One region of the Streptomyces sp. DF42 genome, then DNA from elsewhere that is predicted to be linked to it. Evidence: riboswitches for the same ligand, from Rfam matches in the RefSeq annotation. Region 1 holds a riboswitch; the other holds the start of a gene.

Evidence for each region. A riboswitch is a leader RNA that binds a small molecule or an ion and turns the genes downstream of it on or off. The one in region 1 is predicted to bind ZMP and ZTP.
Region 2: another riboswitch for ZMP and ZTP. It lies ahead of ACYUED_RS27825 (glycine hydroxymethyltransferase); the one in region 1 lies ahead of ACYUED_RS01460 (bifunctional 5,10-methylenetetrahydrofolate dehydrogenase/5,10-methenyltetrahydrofolate cyclohydrolase).

What each region holds. Positions count from the first base shown of each region.
Region 1 is NZ_CM177859.1:286,953-295,400, reverse strand. It holds gene ctaD (aa3-type cytochrome oxidase subunit I) at 1-1,277, opposite strand, end outside; gene ACYUED_RS01470 (RNA polymerase sigma factor) at 1,383-1,931, shown strand; gene ACYUED_RS01465 (CU044_5270 family protein) at 1,924-2,901, shown strand; gene ACYUED_RS01460 (bifunctional 5,10-methylenetetrahydrofolate dehydrogenase/5,10-methenyltetrahydrofolate cyclohydrolase) at 2,902-3,750, opposite strand; ZMP/ZTP riboswitch at 3,774-3,856, opposite strand; gene ACYUED_RS01455 (hypothetical protein) at 3,862-4,716, opposite strand; gene ACYUED_RS01450 (MarR family winged helix-turn-helix transcriptional regulator) at 4,778-5,326, shown strand; gene ACYUED_RS01445 (nuclear transport factor 2 family protein) at 5,351-5,716, opposite strand; gene ACYUED_RS01440 (hypothetical protein) at 5,889-6,185, shown strand; gene ACYUED_RS01435 (type III PLP-dependent enzyme) at 6,354-7,571, opposite strand; gene ACYUED_RS01430 (IucA/IucC family protein) at 7,568-8,448, opposite strand, start outside.
Region 2 is NZ_CM177859.1:6,042,840-6,051,287, forward strand. It holds gene ACYUED_RS27790 (ABC transporter substrate-binding protein) at 1-642, shown strand, start outside; gene ACYUED_RS27795 (isocitrate lyase/PEP mutase family protein) at 643-1,371, opposite strand; gene ACYUED_RS27800 (carboxymuconolactone decarboxylase family protein) at 1,368-1,838, opposite strand; partial or broken gene ACYUED_RS27805 (carboxymuconolactone decarboxylase family protein) at 1,835-2,336, opposite strand; gene pdxR (MocR-like pyridoxine biosynthesis transcription factor PdxR) at 2,384-3,772, shown strand; gene ACYUED_RS27815 (DMT family protein) at 3,913-4,758, opposite strand; gene rocD (ornithine--oxo-acid transaminase) at 4,902-6,107, opposite strand; ZMP/ZTP riboswitch at 6,210-6,299, shown strand; gene ACYUED_RS27825 (glycine hydroxymethyltransferase) at 6,343-7,794, shown strand; gene ACYUED_RS27830 (hypothetical protein) at 7,924-8,448, opposite strand, start outside.

The DNA.
Region 1 (8,448 bases):
CAGTGCTGGACCAGGAAGGTGCCGTGGAAGCCGATGAACAGCGTCCAGAACGTGATCTTGCCGAGTCGCTCGTCGAGCATCTTCCCGGTCATCTTCGGCCACCAGAAGTGGAAGCCGGAGAACATCGCGAAGACGACGGTGCCGAACACCACGTAGTGGAAGTGCGCCACCACGAAGTACGAGTCGGACACATGGAAGTCGATGGGTGGCGAGGCGAGCATCACGCCGGTGAGGCCGCCGAAGGTGAAGGTGACCAGGAAGCCGGTGGCCCAGAGCATCGGGGTCTCGAAACTCAGGGACCCCTTCCACATCGTTCCGATCCAGTTGAAGAACTTCACGCCGGTCGGTACGGCGATGAGGAACGTCATGAAGGAGAAGAACGGCAGCAGCACACCGCCGGTGACGTACATGTGGTGGGCCCACACCGTCACGGACAGGCCGGCGATCGCGATGGTCGCGCCGATCAGGCCCATGTAGCCGAACATCGGCTTGCGGGAGAAGACCGGGATGACCTCGGAGATGATGCCGAAGAACGGCAGCGCGATGATGTACACCTCTGGATGGCCGAAGAACCAGAAGAGGTGTTGCCACAGCAGGGCGCCGCCGTTGGCCGCGTCGAAGACATGTGCCCCGAATTTCCGATCCGCCTCCAGCGCGAACAGCGCGGCGGCCAGGACGGGGAAGGCGAGCAGCACCAGCACCGCGGTCAGCAGCACGTTCCACACGAAGATCGGCATGCGGAACATGGTCATGCCGGGCGCGCGCATGCAGATGATGGTGGTGATGAAGTTGACCGCACCGAGGATGGTGCCGAAGCCGGAGAAGGCCAGACCCATGATCCACAGGTCGGCGCCGATGCCCGGGGAGCGCACCGCGTCCGACAGCGGGGAGTAGGCGAACCAGCCGAAGTCGGCCGCGCCGGACGGGGTGAGGAAGCCGCCGACCGCGATCGTCGAGCCGAACAGGTAGAGCCAGTAGGCGAACATGTTCAGCCGCGGGAACGCCACGTCGGGCGCGCCGATCTGCAGCGGCATGATCCAGTTCGTGAAGCCGGCGAACAGCGGCGTCGCGAACATCAGCAGCATGATCGTGCCGTGCATCGTGAACGCCTGGTTGAACTGCTCGTTCGACATGATCTGCAGACCCGGCCGGGCGAGCTCGGCACGCATCAGCAGCGCCATGACGCCGCCGATCAGGAAGGACGCGAACGACGTGACGAGATAGAGCGTCCCGATCGTCTTGTGGTCAGTGGTCGTCAACCACTTGAGGTGCCTCATACCCCGCCTGTGTCCGGCCCCGGCACACCGATCACACTCGGATGACGCGACGAGAATCACGAAAGCGGGTGTGACGATCCGGCCGGTGCCGGACACGAACGGAACATGAGCAACGACGAGATCTTCGCCGCTGCCTATCGCGAGCACTACTGGGCGGTCAGCCGCTATGTCGCGCGGCGACTGGACGGGCGGGCCGACGAGGTGGAGGAAGTGGTGGCGGAGGTGTTCACGGTCGCCTGGCGGCGCCGCCAGGACCTGCCGGGCTCCCCGCTGCCCTGGTTGTACGGCGTGGCACGCAACTGCCTGGCGAACGCGGTACGCGGTTACGGCCGGCGGCGCCGGCTGGTCGACCGGCTGGGCAACGACGAGACCGCGCACGGCAGGCAGATCGTGGACAGCCCCGACGCGGAGACGGCGGGCTCCTGGGTGCATGACGCGCTGGCCCGGCTCTCTGAGGCGGACCGGGAGGTGCTGCGGCTGACCGCGTGGGAGGAACTGGGCATCGACGAGGTCGCCGTCGCCCTCGGCTGCGGCAGCCGGGCCGCGTCGATGCGGCTGCACCGCGCCCGGCGCCGGCTCAGAACCGAGATAGACCGCATGCGCCTCGCACCCACGGCCGGTCCGACAGCCGCGAAGGAGCACGACCATGGCTGACGAACTCGAACTCCTGCGCCGCGCCAACCCGGCGCCGTCCGGCGGCCCTCACTACGGCGACGGCCCCCTCGGCCACCATGCCGAGCGCAGGCTCGACCAGTTGCTGCACGAACGGCCTCCAGGCCGCCGCCGGACCCGGCTCGTGTGGAGTCTCGCGGCCAGCGCGGTCGTCGCCGCGACCGTGCTGACACTGACGTTCGGCGGCCCGAGCACGACCCCCGCGGTCGCCGCACCCCGGGCGCTCGTCGTCCAGGCCGACTCCACCCCCGTACCCCTGGATCAGCTCGCCGGCCGGGCACAGCGGCAGGCCGCTGCGGACGGTGCGCCGCAGCTGCGCAAGGGCACGCACGTGCAGTCCTGGAGCATGGGCATGAGCGAGGACAAACCCCCGGTCACGCTCCCGGAGGAGCGAGTCGTGCGCTGGAGGGCCGACGGCAGCCACACGGAGCTGGTGGTGGCGACCGACCCGCGGCACCCGGGCCGGCCGGTCCTGCGCGACGAGGGCGGCGATCCGCATCTGGTCGAGGACGGCCATGTCATCAGCAGGCAGACGTATCCGCCGAGCTGGAGCGACGCGCCGCCCGAGTCGCCCCCTCCGCACGACCCGGCCCGGCTGCGGGCCTATCTGCAGGAAGCCGCGTACACCCACCACACTGGGCTGACGACTCCCGAACTCCTCGACGTCGTCGCCGAGTTGCTCGACCACTGGACCCTCGGCGCCCGGGAGTCCGCGACGCTTGCCCGGCTTCTGGCGGACGCCGAAGGGCTGCGCCCGGTCGGCCAGGTGACCGACCGGCTCGGGCGGCGCGGCCAGGCGTATGTGTACGACGCTCCCGGCAACCGCCGGATGCTGATCATGGACCCGTCCACCGGCGCCGTCCTCGGCCTGGAGACCGTCCTGACCAAGGCCCAGCCGGAGTACGGCGTCAGGGCCGGCGACGTCGAGTCGTACAGCGCCTGGATGCGCTGATCACACCCCGAGCTGCCGGGCGGCGGCATCGACGGTCTGCTCCAGCAGCGTGGCGATCGTCATCGGGCCGACACCGCCGGGCACGGGAGTGATGAGACCGGCACGCTCCACGGCGGAGTCGAAGTCCACGTCGCCCACGTTGCCCGGGTTGTAGCCGGCATCGACCACGACCGCGCCGGGCTTGACGTCCTCGCCCCGGATCAGCCGCGGCCGACCCACGGCAGCCACCACGATGTCGGCCTCCCGGAGCACCGAGGACAGGTCCTGCGTGCGCGAGTGGCAGTACGTCACCGTCGCGTCGCGGGCGAGCAGCAGCATGCCGACCGGCTTGCCGAGGATGGCGCTGCGGCCCACGACGACGGCACGCTTGCCGGACGGGTCGACGTCGTACGCGTCGAGCAGCCGCATGATGCCGCCCGGCGTGCACGACACGAAGCCCGGCACGCCGAAACTCATCGTCGCGAAGGAGGCGAAGGTGACGCCGTCGACGTCCTTCTCGGGCGCGATCGCCTCGAACGCGGCCCGTTCGTCGATGTGTTCACCCATGGGGTGCTGCAGCAGGATGCCGTGTACGCCGGGGTCGTCGGACAGTGAGCGCAGGGTGCCGACGAGTTCCTCGGTGGTCGTGGCCGCGGGCAGTTCCACGTGCCGGGATTCGATGCCGGCCTTGCGGCAGCGGTTCTGCTTCATGCGGACGTAGGTGACCGAGGCGGGGTCCTCGCCGACCAGCACCGTCGCCAGACAGGGGGCCGTGCCGGTGCGGTCGGTGAGGCCGGCCGCCCGCCCGGCGGTGTCCTCGACGATCCGCCGGGCGAGCGAGGTGCCGTCCATGAGCCGGGCCTGAGACATGATCCACTCCTGGGCTGGTGTGACCGGATCGCCCAGGCGCACGGCATCGACTCTGCGTGGCCGCTCCCCGGTGGTACTCCACCTCAGCGCCAGTCACGGCCCGCCACGACCCTAACCGATGTCCTCGCTGTGCTGCGGTGGGGCGGTCGGATCGACCCCGGCGAGGAAACCGGTCGCCTGCGCCTCGATGCGAACGGCACCGATGGCCCCGGCCCAGCGGGCGACCTCGGTGGCGAGCGCCCTGGCACCCGCCTCGTCGCCGGTGTCGCGGGCCAGCACCGCCAGCAGCAGCTGCTGGGACAGCGTGCCGGGGACCGTGCCCGCTCCGGCACCCAGCGCGGTCGCCCGCCGCCAGCGTTCCAGGGCACGGTGCGGGTCACCGAAGTCGTGGTCGTGGTCGCCCAGATGCCGCAGGGCCTCCCGGGCCAGCAACGGATCAGGGCCAAACTCCCCGGCCTCCAGCGCCGCCGTGTAGTGGGCGGGCGCGGCGGTGCGCTCGGAGAAGTGATTGTCGGCGATCAGGCCCAGATACATGGAGGCCCAGCCGCGCCGCACCTCGTCCGGAGCGCGATCGCGCAGCCCGTACGCCTGCTGCCGCATCCCGGCGAGGGTTGCGGGGTCCTTGCCGTCGGGGCCGAGGCGCAGTGCGCCGTCGACGAGGAGCAGGTGGTGGTAGGTGTGCCGCAGCCGCACGAAGCCGAGGTCCCAGTCCTCCTCGGGCAGCAGTCCGGCCGCGGCCTCGATACGGCTCCGGGCGAGGTCCGTCCCCGCGAACCAGTCGCTCTCCAGGGCGACTTCGGCGATGGCGAGGGCGAGCCGGGTACGGTCCGCCGGTTCACCGGCGGAGGTCGCCTCCAGTAGCCCAAGAGCACGGTCCCAGCGGCCGGCGAGGGACAACGCCCTTGCACAGGCGAGCAGTTCACTGAAATCCACGGATGTGCGCGAAGCACTCGTCGTGTTCGTCATGACGAGAGAAGGTAGTTATGCAAAAAACCATCCACAAGAAAACCACTGCGGGAGACAGGCGATGGAGGACTCGGCAGACCGCCATGTCGAGGAGTGGTCGAAGGAACTCGACTGGATGGACCCCGTCAAGGAGGCGATCTTCGTCCGGCTGGCGTTCCTTGCCCGCCATATGTCACAGGCGCGGCGGGACGCCCTTGACTCGGACGGACTGCGGCGCTGGCAGTACAAGGTGCTGCTCACACTGCGGCGGCTCGGTCCGCCGTACACCGCGAGCCCTTCGCTGCTGGCCGACCGGTTGGGGCTGACCCGGGGCGCGCTGTCGGCGCGGCTGGGGCCGCTGGAGGACGCCGGGCTGATCACCCGCACGCACGAGACGGCCGACCGCCGGCGCGTACGGGTCCGGCTCACCGATGCGGGAAACGCCGCCTTCGAGCAGCATGCGGTGACGGAGGAAGCGGACGAGGTCGCGCTGCTCTCAGCACTGAGCGCAGCAGAGCAACGGACACTGGCCGACCTACTGCGGAGATTGGCAGCCGCCGCCGAGGCCGGGCCGGGCGTACCCGCCCCAGCGCCGCACGGACCGAGAAGGTCCAGGTCAACCGGGTGCTGACCTGGACCCTCGCGGTTCTGCCTCCTACTCGTCCCATGCCTGGATCAGGATTTCTTCGGTGATCTTTCCGTCGCGCAACGTGATCATCGACTCGGCCAGCACGCGCGTACCGTCCGAGTACTCGCAGGACTGGCTGTAGGCGGCATGGTCGCCCTCGATGATGCAGTGATCCACCTTGTGCGTCATGTCCCGGCTGTAGATGTCCTCGAACAGCGCGCCGATCTCGCCGCGACCGTGCAGGACCTTGGGCTTGCTGGGTTGGGTGTTGCGGTCCACGATGCGCACTTGCGCGTCGTCGGCGTAGAGCGACAGAAGGTCTGCCGCCGTATGTCCCTCGACGCCCCGGCGCAGGGTGTCGGCGTTGAAGGCAGGGGTTGCCGCGGTGCCCATGATGACCTCCTTCGAGGGCCGCGACCCGACGAGGAGTGGGCCGCGGAGGGCCTCTCATCCGAGACTCCTCCGCCAGGGCAGCCTCGGCAAGCGCAGCCGGGGCGCTGCCCCTGATGGGTGAGCGCAGCGACGTGCCCGTGTCCGCCACAGGCCCGGTGACGTTGTGAAAAGCATGATCTCAACACGACGTATCGTTGCCGCGGTTGGTCTCGCCGCCGGCATCACCGCCCTTGCGGCACCTCTTGCCAGCGCGTCCGACTCGACCATCCAGAACCGGGACGGGAGCGAGCTCAACCCGATCAGCACGATCGACTCCCTCGCCGCGACCGGCATCCCGGCGGACCGCAGGGCCGAGGTTCCGCGCCCCTCCGAGCAGCTGCAGCAGCTGAACCGGCTGAACAACCTCGGGCAGCTGGACCGGGTCGCCCACATGGGAGCCGCGGGGACCGGGCTGCCCGAGGCCCTCTAGCAGACCGACGCCGCATCGCACGTACCTGTCAAGGGCCGTCCGGAACACCGGGCGGCCCTTGACTCTGCCGCAGGCTGATCACCGTCCCGCCGAGGATCGTGAATCAAATGTCACGTGGCGAACGCATGCATGGTCAGCAGGGACATGCCTGCCGCCGACGGTCCGCGGTCACTGCGCCGGGTGAGCGGCGGATCCGGCGTCGAGGAAGTGGAATCCGGGCCCGGGGTGCATCAGGAAGTCGTGGTGGGAGATGTTCCACGCGTAGGCGCCCGCCAGCGAGAACACCACCCGGTCGCCGGCTCTGAGCCCGGGCGCGGGCACCCGGCGGGCCAGCACGTCCTTGGGCGTGCACAGCTGCCCCGCCACGGTGACCCTGCCGTTCCCGGCGGCCGGACGCGGCCACGGATGCGGCCAGTCCTCCGATTTCAGCACGGTGCAGGGCTGGTCGTGCCCCTTCGTCGCCGGGGTCCGCAGATGGTGGGTGCCGCCCCGGACGACGGCGAACTCCTCGCCGTGACTGCGCTTCACGTCCAGCACCTCGGTGGCGTACCAGCCGCAGTACGCCGTCAACGCCCGCCCCGGCTCGATGCGCAGGGTCAGCCCGGGGTGCGCCTCGGTGAGACGGGCCAGCCCGCTGCCGTACGCGGACCAGTCGAAGCGGCGCTCCGGCTCGGTGTAGTCGACGGTCATACCGCCGCCGACGTTCACCTCGGCGAGCGGAACACCGAGACCCGTGGCCCACTCCACGACCGACTCGGCCACCACCAGCAGCTCGGCCGCCTCCAGCCCACTGGCCAAGTGGGCGTGAACGCCGCGCAGTTCGAGGTGCGGGTACGTGCCATCGGTCAGCGCCCGGACGACGTCCACCGCCCGCTCCGGATCCAGCCCGAACGGCGTCGGACGACCTCCCATCGCCAGCGAACTCCCCGCCAGCGATCCCTTGGGCACCGGCAGGTTGACCCGGGGCAGCACCGCCACCCGCCGCCCCGGCGCACACCGGCGCGCCAACTCGCCCAGCATGCGCAGCTCGTACTCGCTCTCCACATGGAAACGGTCCACACCCAGCTCCAGCGCGGCCGTCACCTCGTCCGGCGTCTTGCCGGGACCGCCGAAGGCGAGAGCGCGGCCCGGCACCGCCTTGGCGACGTGGGCGAGCTCACCGCCCGAGGAGACCTCGTAGCCGTCGACGTACGGGCCCAGCGTGCCCAGGATCTCCGGCTCGGGGTTGGCCTTGGCGGCGTAGTACACCTCGACCCGCTCGGGAAGTGCGGCCCGGACGGTGGCGGCATGGGTGCGCAGCGCCGTCAAGTCGTAGACGTATGCGGGCAGTTCGGCCGAGGAGAGAGACCGCACGCGGTCGTGGACCGAGGGGGTCGGGTCGGTCATCGGGTGCCCCCGGTCGTGTCGCGCAGGACGTCCTCGGCGAGCGGGGAGGGCAGTCGGACGTAGCCGGCGTCCCGGTCCGCCCTGCGTTCCCAGCGGGTGAGCAGGTTGGCCTTGGCGGGCAGAGGCACCCCGGCGAGCAGGGCGGCGAGGCGGGGCGGGTAGCCGTACCGGTCGGAGTACGTCTGGAGCGTGGCGCGCACCCGGGTCCACAGGGCCGCCTCTGCCTGCGGGTGCAGGTCGGCGAGGGCGGCGAGGAGCTCGGCGACGTGGTTGACGAGCAGGCAGTACACGACCCGGTCCCAGCCGCGCTGCGCGTCGTACGTCATCGGGCCTGCGACCTCGGGCGGCAGCGCGGCCAGCGTGTCGGTGTGCTGTTCGGGGACCAGCTTGGTGCCCTCGAGGTCGCGGAAGAGGACCTGGGCGGGCATCCCGTCGGCGCCGACGCAGATCAGGACGTTCTGCAGGTGGGGCTCGAGGACCACGCCGTGGTCGAAGTAGGCGGCCAGGACGGGAGGGACGAGCAGGTCGAGGTAGGCCGACCACCAGGCGAGGGTCGTTTGCACGTCCGCCCCGTCGAGCAGGCGGGAGATGTGCGCGGGGCCGGTCGGGTACTCGTCGGCGACGGCCGCCGCGAGCAGGGGAACCGTGCCCGGGGCGAGACGGCGCGGCAGGCCCTCGCGGACGATGACGCCGAAGCCCTCGAACAGCTCGCGGTCGGCAGAACCGTCCGGGCCGGGCAGGGCGAGCGTGCGGTAGGCCGGCTCGCGGAGCACGGCGCTGCCGGGGAAACGGTCGGCCAGGTCGGCGAGTGCCGGACCCAGTACGCCGGTCAGCGCCACGGCCCCGGCCAGCTCGTAACTGCTGTTCTTGCGCAGGC
Region 2 (8,448 bases), 5.8 Mb from region 1:
TACGTCGACGACAAGAAGACGATCGCGCGCGGCGGCGGCCTGGGCGTCACCGGCCACATCGGCTGGTACGTGCCCACCTACCTGGTCAAGCAGCACCCCGACATCACGAACTGGAAGAACCTCAACAAGTACTCGTCGTCGTTCCGCACCGCGGAGAGCGGCGGCAAGGGCCAGCTGATGGACGGCTCACCGTCGTACGTCACCAATGACAAGGCGCTGGTGAAGAACCTGAAGCTGAACTACCAGGTGGTGTTCGCGGGTTCGGAGGCCGCCCAGATCACGCAGATGAAGCAGTTCGCGAAGGAGAAGAAGCCCTTCCTGACGTACTGGTACGCGCCGCAGTGGCTGTTCAAGAAGGTCCCCATGACCGAGGTGAAGCTGCCGCCGTACAAGGAGGGCTGCGACACGGACCCGGCGAAGGTGGCCTGCGCCTATCCGCACACTCCGCTGCAGAAGTACCTCAACGCCGACTTCTCGAAGAAGGGCGGCAAGGCGGCGGCCTTCCTCAGGAAGTTCAGGTGGACGACCGAGGACCAGAACGAGGTCTCCCTGCTGATCGCCGACCAGAAGCTGTCGCCCGAACAGGCGGCGAAGAAGTGGGTGGACCGCCACGCCTCCACGTGGAAGGCGTGGCTGTCCTGATCACCGCCGCTGCTTCAGCTCGTCGGTCATCTCCTGCAGCGCCAGTGCAGCCCGGCGTTGCAGCAGCGGCCCGAACGTGATGCGGGTGGCCCCGAGTTCACCGAGTTCGGTGGGCGAGGGGCCCCTGCCGTCCAGGGTGCCGTGCACGTTGACCGGCCCCTGGATCCCGGACCGCAGAAGCGGCAGGACACTCACCGGGGCGCCGATCGGATAGACGCAGTCGGCGCCCGCGGCGACGTACAACGCGGCCCGCTCGATGGCCCGGTCGGGGTCAAAGACCCCACGGACGAAGGTGTCGACGCGGGCGTTGACGAAGAGTTCGTCACCGGCCGCGGCCCGCACCTCCGCGAGCCAGTCCGCATGTTTGTGCCGGTCCTTGAGCACACCCCCGTGCGAGTCCTCAAGGTTGCAGCCGACGGCCCCCGTCGCCAGCAGCCGCTCCACCAGCTCCCGCGGCGCGAGCTCGTATCCGTCCTCGATGTCCGCCGACACCGGCACGTCCACGGCCCGTACGATGCGCGCCACCGCGGCGAACATCTCGTCGGGGTGTGTCGACCCGTCCTCGTACCCGAGGGAGGCGGCGACCCCCGCACTGGGCGTCGCGAGCGCGGGGAAACCGGCCTCGGCGAACACCTGGGCGCTCACCGCGTCCCACGGGCCGGGCAGCACGAGCGGATCACCCGGGAGGCGGCCCCGGTGCAGCGCGCGAAAGACCTCGACCTTGCTCATGGCGTGTAACCCCCCGGCGGGGTACGGCGGCTGACCATCATCCGGTTCCAGTTGTTGATCGCGACGATCAGCCCGACGAGGTGGGCGAGCCGGCCGTCGTCGAAGTGGGCGGCCGCCCGCTCGTACACCGCGTCCGGCACGAATCCTCCCCCCGACTTCGTCCGGGAGGTGCCCCCAGTCAGAACGGTGACGGCCTCCGTCAGCGCGAGCGCGGCCCGCTCCCGCTCGTCGAAGACGTCCTCGGCCTCCTCCCAGGCGGCGAGCAGGTCCAGCTTCTCCTCGCTCACCCCGTGCTCGCGGGCGACCGCGAGGTGCATGTCCAGGCAGAACGCGCAGTGGTTGAGCTGCGAGGCCCTGATCACGACAAGCTCCGCGAGGGCGGGGTCGCCGAGCCCGCGCTTCGCGGCCGCACTGACGGCGGACAGGGCCCGGCCGACCTCGCGGTCGAGGTGTTTCGTACGGCTCACTTGTGCTGCCCCGCCTCGTAGTGGCCCGGGGTCAGACGGCAGGTCACGCCGAACCGGTTCCACGCGTTGATCACCGTGATCGCGGCGATCAGCTGCGTCAGCTCGACCTCCTCGAAGTGCTTGGCCGCGTGGTCGTACACCTCGTCCGTGACGAAGCCCTGGGTCAGCACGGTGACCCGCCTCGGTCAGTTCGAGGGCGGCCAGCTCCCTCTCCGTGTAGAAGTGCTTCGACTCCTCCCACGCGCCGAGCTGGATGATCCGCTCGACGCTCTCGCCCGCCGCGAGCGCGTCCTTGGTGTGCATGTCCAGGCAGAACGCGCAGTGGTTGAGCTGTGAGGCGCGGATCTTCACCAGCTCCAGCAGCTTCGGGTCCAGGCCCTGCCGGGCGGCCGCGTCGAGGCGGACCATCGCCTTGTAGACCTCGGGGGCGTGCTGGGTCCAGCGCAGACGGGCGGGCTGTTCGGGTGCGTACTCGGCGGCTTCCCCTGCTGTCGTCATGTCCTCGACCCTAGAAGCGAGGCAGCCCAGGGGTATGGTCCATTTCCATGGCGAAAACATGGGCCACTCTCGGCGTCGACCTGCATCTCGAGCCGACGGGCCCGGGGGTGCGCCGGGGCCTGACGGACGCCCTGCGCGAGGCCGTCCGCACCGGCCGCCTGGCCCCCGGCACCCGGCTGCCCTCCTCGCGCTCCCTCGCAGCCGACCTGGGCATCGCCCGCAACACGGTCGCCGACGCCTACGCCGACCTGGTCGCGGAGGGCTGGCTCACCGCGCGGCAGGGCTCGGGCACCCGGGTGGCCGATCGCCCGGTCGGTCGGCCCTTGGCCGCCGCACCCCGCCCGCGCGCCCGCACCCGGCCCGCCTACGACCTGATCCCCGGCGTTCCCGACCTCGCCTCCTTCCCGCGCGCCGAGTGGCTCAAGGCCTGCCGCCGCGCCCTCGCCACGGCCCCGTACCAGGCCCTCGACTACGGCGACCCGCGCGGCCGCGTCGAACTGCGCACCGCGCTCGCCGGCTATCTCGCCCGGGCCCGGGGCGTGCGCGTCGACCCCGAACGCATCCTTGTGTGCGCCGGCATCTCACACGGCCTGCGCATCCTCGGCGCAGTGCTGCGGGCGCGCGGGGCACGCACCGTCGCTGTCGAGTCGTACGGCCTCGACGTGCACTGGAAACTGCTGGCCGCCGCCGGCCTCGGTACCGTCCCGCTGCCGTTCGACGAACGGGGCACGAATCCCGGGGAGTTGACGGACGAGGCCGCGGTTCTGCTCACCCCTGCGCACCAGTTCCCGATGGGCGGCACCCTGCACCGCGACCGGCGCGCTGCCGTCGTCGACTGGGCGCGTCGCACCGGCGGCCTGGTCGTCGAGGACGACTACGACGGCGAGTTCCGCTACGACCGCCAGCCCGTCGGCGCCCTCCAGGGCCTGGAACCGGACCACGTCGTGTACGCGGGCACCGCCAGCAAGTCCCTCGCCCCCGGCCTCAGACTGGCCTGGCTGGTGCTGCCGCCGCACCTCGTCCAGGAGGCGGCTAAAGCGAAGGGCGGCATCGACTCCTGTGGGGCCCTGGACCAGTTGACGCTCGCCGAGTTCCTCACCTCCGGCGCCTACGACCGCCATGTGCGCGCCGCCCGCCTGCGCTACCGCCGCCGCCGTGACGCGCTGGTCGCGGAACTCGTGCGGCGGGCCCCGCAGGTCCGTGCCACCGGCATCGCGGCGGGCCTGCACGTGGTGCTCCGCCTCCCGCCGGGCACCGAACAGGAGGCCCTGAGATCGGCGGCCTGGCAGGGACTCGCGGTGCACGGCCTGCACCGCTACCGGCACCCGGAGGCGACCGCCGAGCCCTCCGACGCGCTGGTGGTGGGCTACGGAACGCCCCCGGACAGCGCCTGGTCGGGGGCCCTGGACGCACTGTGCGCGGCGCTGCCTGAATGAATGGACCGGCGGTCATCACGCTGCTGTGAGGGTCTTGATGTACGCGACCGAAACAAGATCAGCGATGGGCGACAACGGCAGCCATGGCAGCTATTACGGCGCGATGGGCCGCGATCGGCGGCAATGGAATGGGCGGCAGGTCAGACCGTCGCCTCTTCCTCGGTCGCCTCTTCCTCCGCCGGCGCCTCCCCGAATCGCGCCAGCGCCAGCGCCCCCGCGATCGCGATGACGAATCCCAGCACCGCCAGCCAGGCGAGCCCCTCCCGGGTACGGTCCCCGAGCCACACCACGCCCACCGCCGCGGGTCCGATCGTCTCGCCGATCACCAACCCGGCCGTCGCCGTGGTGACCGATCCACGCTGCAGGGCGGTGGTCAGCAGCAGGAAGGCGGCACCTCCGCCGAGAAGGAGGGCGTACGTCGCCGGATTGGTGAACAGTTCCGACGGCGCGAGTGAGTCGATCAGCCGAACCGACACCTCCACCACCCCGAACCCGAACCCGGCCCCCGACCCGAGCATCAGCGCCCGCCCCCGCCCGGACCACCGCCCACCGACCAGTCCGAGCAGCAGCACGGCCACGGAGACTGCGAGCATCGCCCACTTCAGCGCGGTCGACCCCGCGCGATCACCCTGCTCCCCGGACGCCAGACCCAGCATCGCCAGCCCGGCACACACCACGCCGACGGCACCCCACTCCACCCCGCTCAACCGCACATGCAGCAGCCGCGCCGCGACCACGCCGGTGACCGCGAGGCTTGACGCAAGGGCCGCCGCGACCGCGTAGATCGGAATCGACCGCAGCGCCGCGATCTGCAGCACGAACCCCAGCCCGTCCAGCCCAAGCCCTGCCATGTACCGCCACTGCCGCAGCGCCCGCAGCAGCAGCGCCGCCTCTCCGCCCCCGCCCGCGGTCGCCGCCCGTGCGGCGACCGCCTGCAACACCGTCGCCGTACCGAAGCAAACCGCCGCGCCGAGAGCGCACACCATCCCAAAGATCACAAAGTGACTGTAGGGGAGGCGGGCGACGGTCGGGAGTGCTTCGGCGTGCGCTCTCAGCGATCTTTAGGCTGCCCCGAACGCCGCGGGACAGCCGCGCCAACGGGAGTCACGGACCGAACCGGTACGGGATCTCACACGCCGAGCACACCTCGCAGCTGACCGAGTCCCCAGTCCAGATCCTCCTTCCCGATCACCAGCGGGGGCGCGATCCGCACCGTCGACCCGTGCGTGTCCTTCACCAGCACCCCCCGCTCCATCAGCTTCTCCGACACCTCCCGCCCCGTCCCCAACGCCGGACTGATGTCGACGCCCGCCCACAGTCCCCGGCCCCGCACCGCCGTCACCCGCCCGGTGCCGGTCAACGCGCCCAGCTCCCGGTGCAGATGGCCGCCCAGCTCGGCCGACCGCGCCTGGAACTCGCCTGTCCGCAGCATCGCGATCACCTCCAGCGCCACCGCACAGGCCAGCGGATTCCCGCCGAACGTCGATCCGTGCTCCCCGGGCCGGAACACCCCGAGCACCTCGGCACTCGACACCACCGCGGACACCGGCACGATCCCGCCGCCCAGCGCCTTCCCGAGCACATACACATCGGGGACGACCCCCTCCTGCTCGCACGCGAAGGTCGCGCCGGTCCGCCCCAGCCCCGACTGGATCTCGTCCGCGACGAACAGCACGTTCCGCTCGCGCGTCAACTCCCGCACCGCCGGCAGATAACCGGCCGGCGGCACCAGCACACCCGCCTCGCCCTGGATCGGTTCGAGCAGCACGGCGACCGTGTTCTCCGTCATCGCCGCCCGCATCGCCGTCAGATCGCCGTACGGCACGATCTCGAAGCCCGGCGTGTACGGCCCGAAGTCCGCCCGCGCCTCGGCGTCGGTGGAGAAGCTGATGACCGTCGTCGTACGGCCGTGGAAGTTGTTGCCCGCGACCACGATCTTCGCCATCTCCGAGGGCACGCCCTTGACCCGGTACCCCCACTTCCGGGCTGTCTTCACCGCGGTCTCCACCGCCTCAGCGCCCGTGTTCATCGGCAGCACCATCTCCATCCCGCACAGTTCGGCGAGCTCGGAGCAGAATGCCGCGAACCGGTCGTGGTGGAACGCCCGCGACGTCAGCGTCACCCGCTCCAGCTGCGCCTTCGCCGCCTCCACGAGCCGCCGGTTGCGATGGCCGAAGTTGAGCGCCGAGTAGCCGGCCAGCAGGTCCAGATACCGCCTCCCCTCGACATCCGTCATCCACGCCCCGTCCGCGGACGCGACGACCACGGGCAGCGGGTGGTAGGTGGGCGCACTGTGCGCGTCGGCGGCGGCGATGAGGCTCTCCGTAGCGGTCACGGGATCTCCAGGGGGTGCCGGAAGCTGAGGGTGTGCCCCTTCTTATCGTCGCTCGCATGGTGGACGCGGGACCTCCGCCTTCCGGCGCGCCCGGTAGTCTGACCGGCGGGCCGTGACTGGCGCGCTGGGATGGGATCGACCATCGGGGAGCGGCCTGCGAGTGAGCGAGTGCCGTGCGCCTGGGCCAACCGTGAACCGTGAATGCTTCAAGCCACGCCACCCGGAGGCCGACGACATGCCAGAGCAGCAGCCCCTGTCCACCGAGTCCACCGCCTTCCGCGCCGCCCTTGACGTGATCCGTGCCGTGGAGCCGCGGGTCGCCGACGCCATTGGCCAGGAGGTCCACGACCAGCGCGAGATGCTGAAGCTGATCGCCTCCGAGAACTACGCCTCCCCGGCCACCCTTCTCACGATGGGCAACTGGTTCAGCGACAAGTACGCCGAGGGCACCGTCGGCCGCCGCTTCTACGCCGGCTGCCGCAACGTCGACACCGTCGAGTCGCTTGCCGCCGAGCACGCCAAGGAGCTCTTCGGCGCCCGCCACGCCTACGTCCAGCCGCACTCCGGCATCGACGCCAACCTGGTCGCCTTCTGGTCGGTCCTCGCCCAGCGCGTGGAGACCCCCGCCCTGGAGAAGGCCGGTGTCCGCCAGGTCAACGACCTCTCCGAAGCCGACTGGGCCGAGCTCCGCCAGGCCTTCGGCAACCAGCGCATGCTCGGCATGTCCCTGGACGCGGGCGGCCACCTCACCCACGGCTTCCGCCCGAACATCTCCGGCAAGATGTTCGACCAGCGCTCCTACGGCACCGACCCCGGCACCGGCCTCATCGACTACGAGGCCCTGCGCGTCTCCGCCCGCGAGTTCAAGCCGCTGATCATCGTCGCCGGCTACTCCGCCTACCCCCGCCTCGTGAACTTCCGGATCATGCGCGAGATCGCCGACGAGGTCGGCGCCACGCTCATGGTGGACATGGCGCACTTCGCCGGTCTCGTCGCCGGCAAGGTCCTCACCGGTGACTTCGACCCGGTCCCGCACGCCCAGATCGTCACCACCACCACGCACAAGTCGCTGCGCGGCCCGCGCGGGGGCATGGTCCTGTGCGACGACTCCCTCAAGGACCAGGTCGACCGCGGCTGCCCGATGGTCCTCGGCGGCCCGCTCCCGCACGTCATGGCCGCCAAGGCCGTCGCCCTCGCCGAGGCCCGGCAGCCCTCGTTCCAGGACTACGCCCAGCGCATCGTCGACAACTCGCGTGCCCTCGCGGACGGTCTCATGCGCCGGGGCGCGACCCTGGTGACCGGCGGCACCGACAACCACCTCAACCTGATCGACGTCGCCACCTCCTACGGCCTCACCGGCCGCCAGGCCGAGGCGGCCCTGCTCGACTCGGGCATCGTCACCAACCGCAACGCCATCCCGGCCGACCCCAACGGCGCCTGGTACACCTCCGGCATCCGCATCGGCACCCCCGCTCTCACCACCCGCGGCCTGGGCACCGCCGAGATGGACGAGGTGGCCGGCCTGATCGACCGTGTCCTCACCACGGCCGAGCCGGGCACCACCAAGTCCGGCGCGACTTCAAAGGCCCAGCACATCCTGGACCCGAAGATCGCGGACGAGATCTCCCACCGTGCCACCGACCTCGTGGCCGGCTTCCCGCTGTACCCCGAGATCGACCTGGGCTGACACACGGCCCCTCCGGAGTGGCAAACGCCCTGGCGAACGCTTTGGCAAACGCTTTGGCAAACGCCCTCTTGAGTTGTCAAGGACCGGGGGCTCCAAGGTCCGAGACCGTCGCGGCACAACCGACGACGGTCAAAGATCGATGAGTTCCTGTCGTGGCTCCTCGCGCGGCGGTCCGGCTCCCGGCCGGGCCGCCGCGCGGCGTATCAGCGAGGTGCCGCCGGCGCCGACCACGAGCCCCACGGCCAGCCCCGGCACCGCCCACCAGAAACCGCCCCTGCGGGCCCCGGACCGGGCGGCCGCGGCGCCGGTGGTCCGGGCCGCTGTCGCGCTGCCGCCGAGCCCGGCGAGCACCTTCTCCCGGTCCAGATCCACGAGGATCGAGCGCGGCGCCCGGTGCCAGCGGATGTCGTCGTCCTCGATGTCCGGCGCCGGATCGCTGCGTATCCAGGGCGTGCCGTCCGCCGCCAGCAACAGCTGGTCCTGCCGCTCGACCGCCACGTCACCGCCCGGCGCGCGGTCCGTCTGCGGATAGCCGCCGACCCCCGTCAGGCCCCAGACCACGGTGAAGTCCACCGGCGGACAGCGGCCCTCCGTCCAGGCCTCCGGCACCCGCTCCGTCCCCGTGTAGTCCGGCCTCAGCAGCTGCCGGAGGTG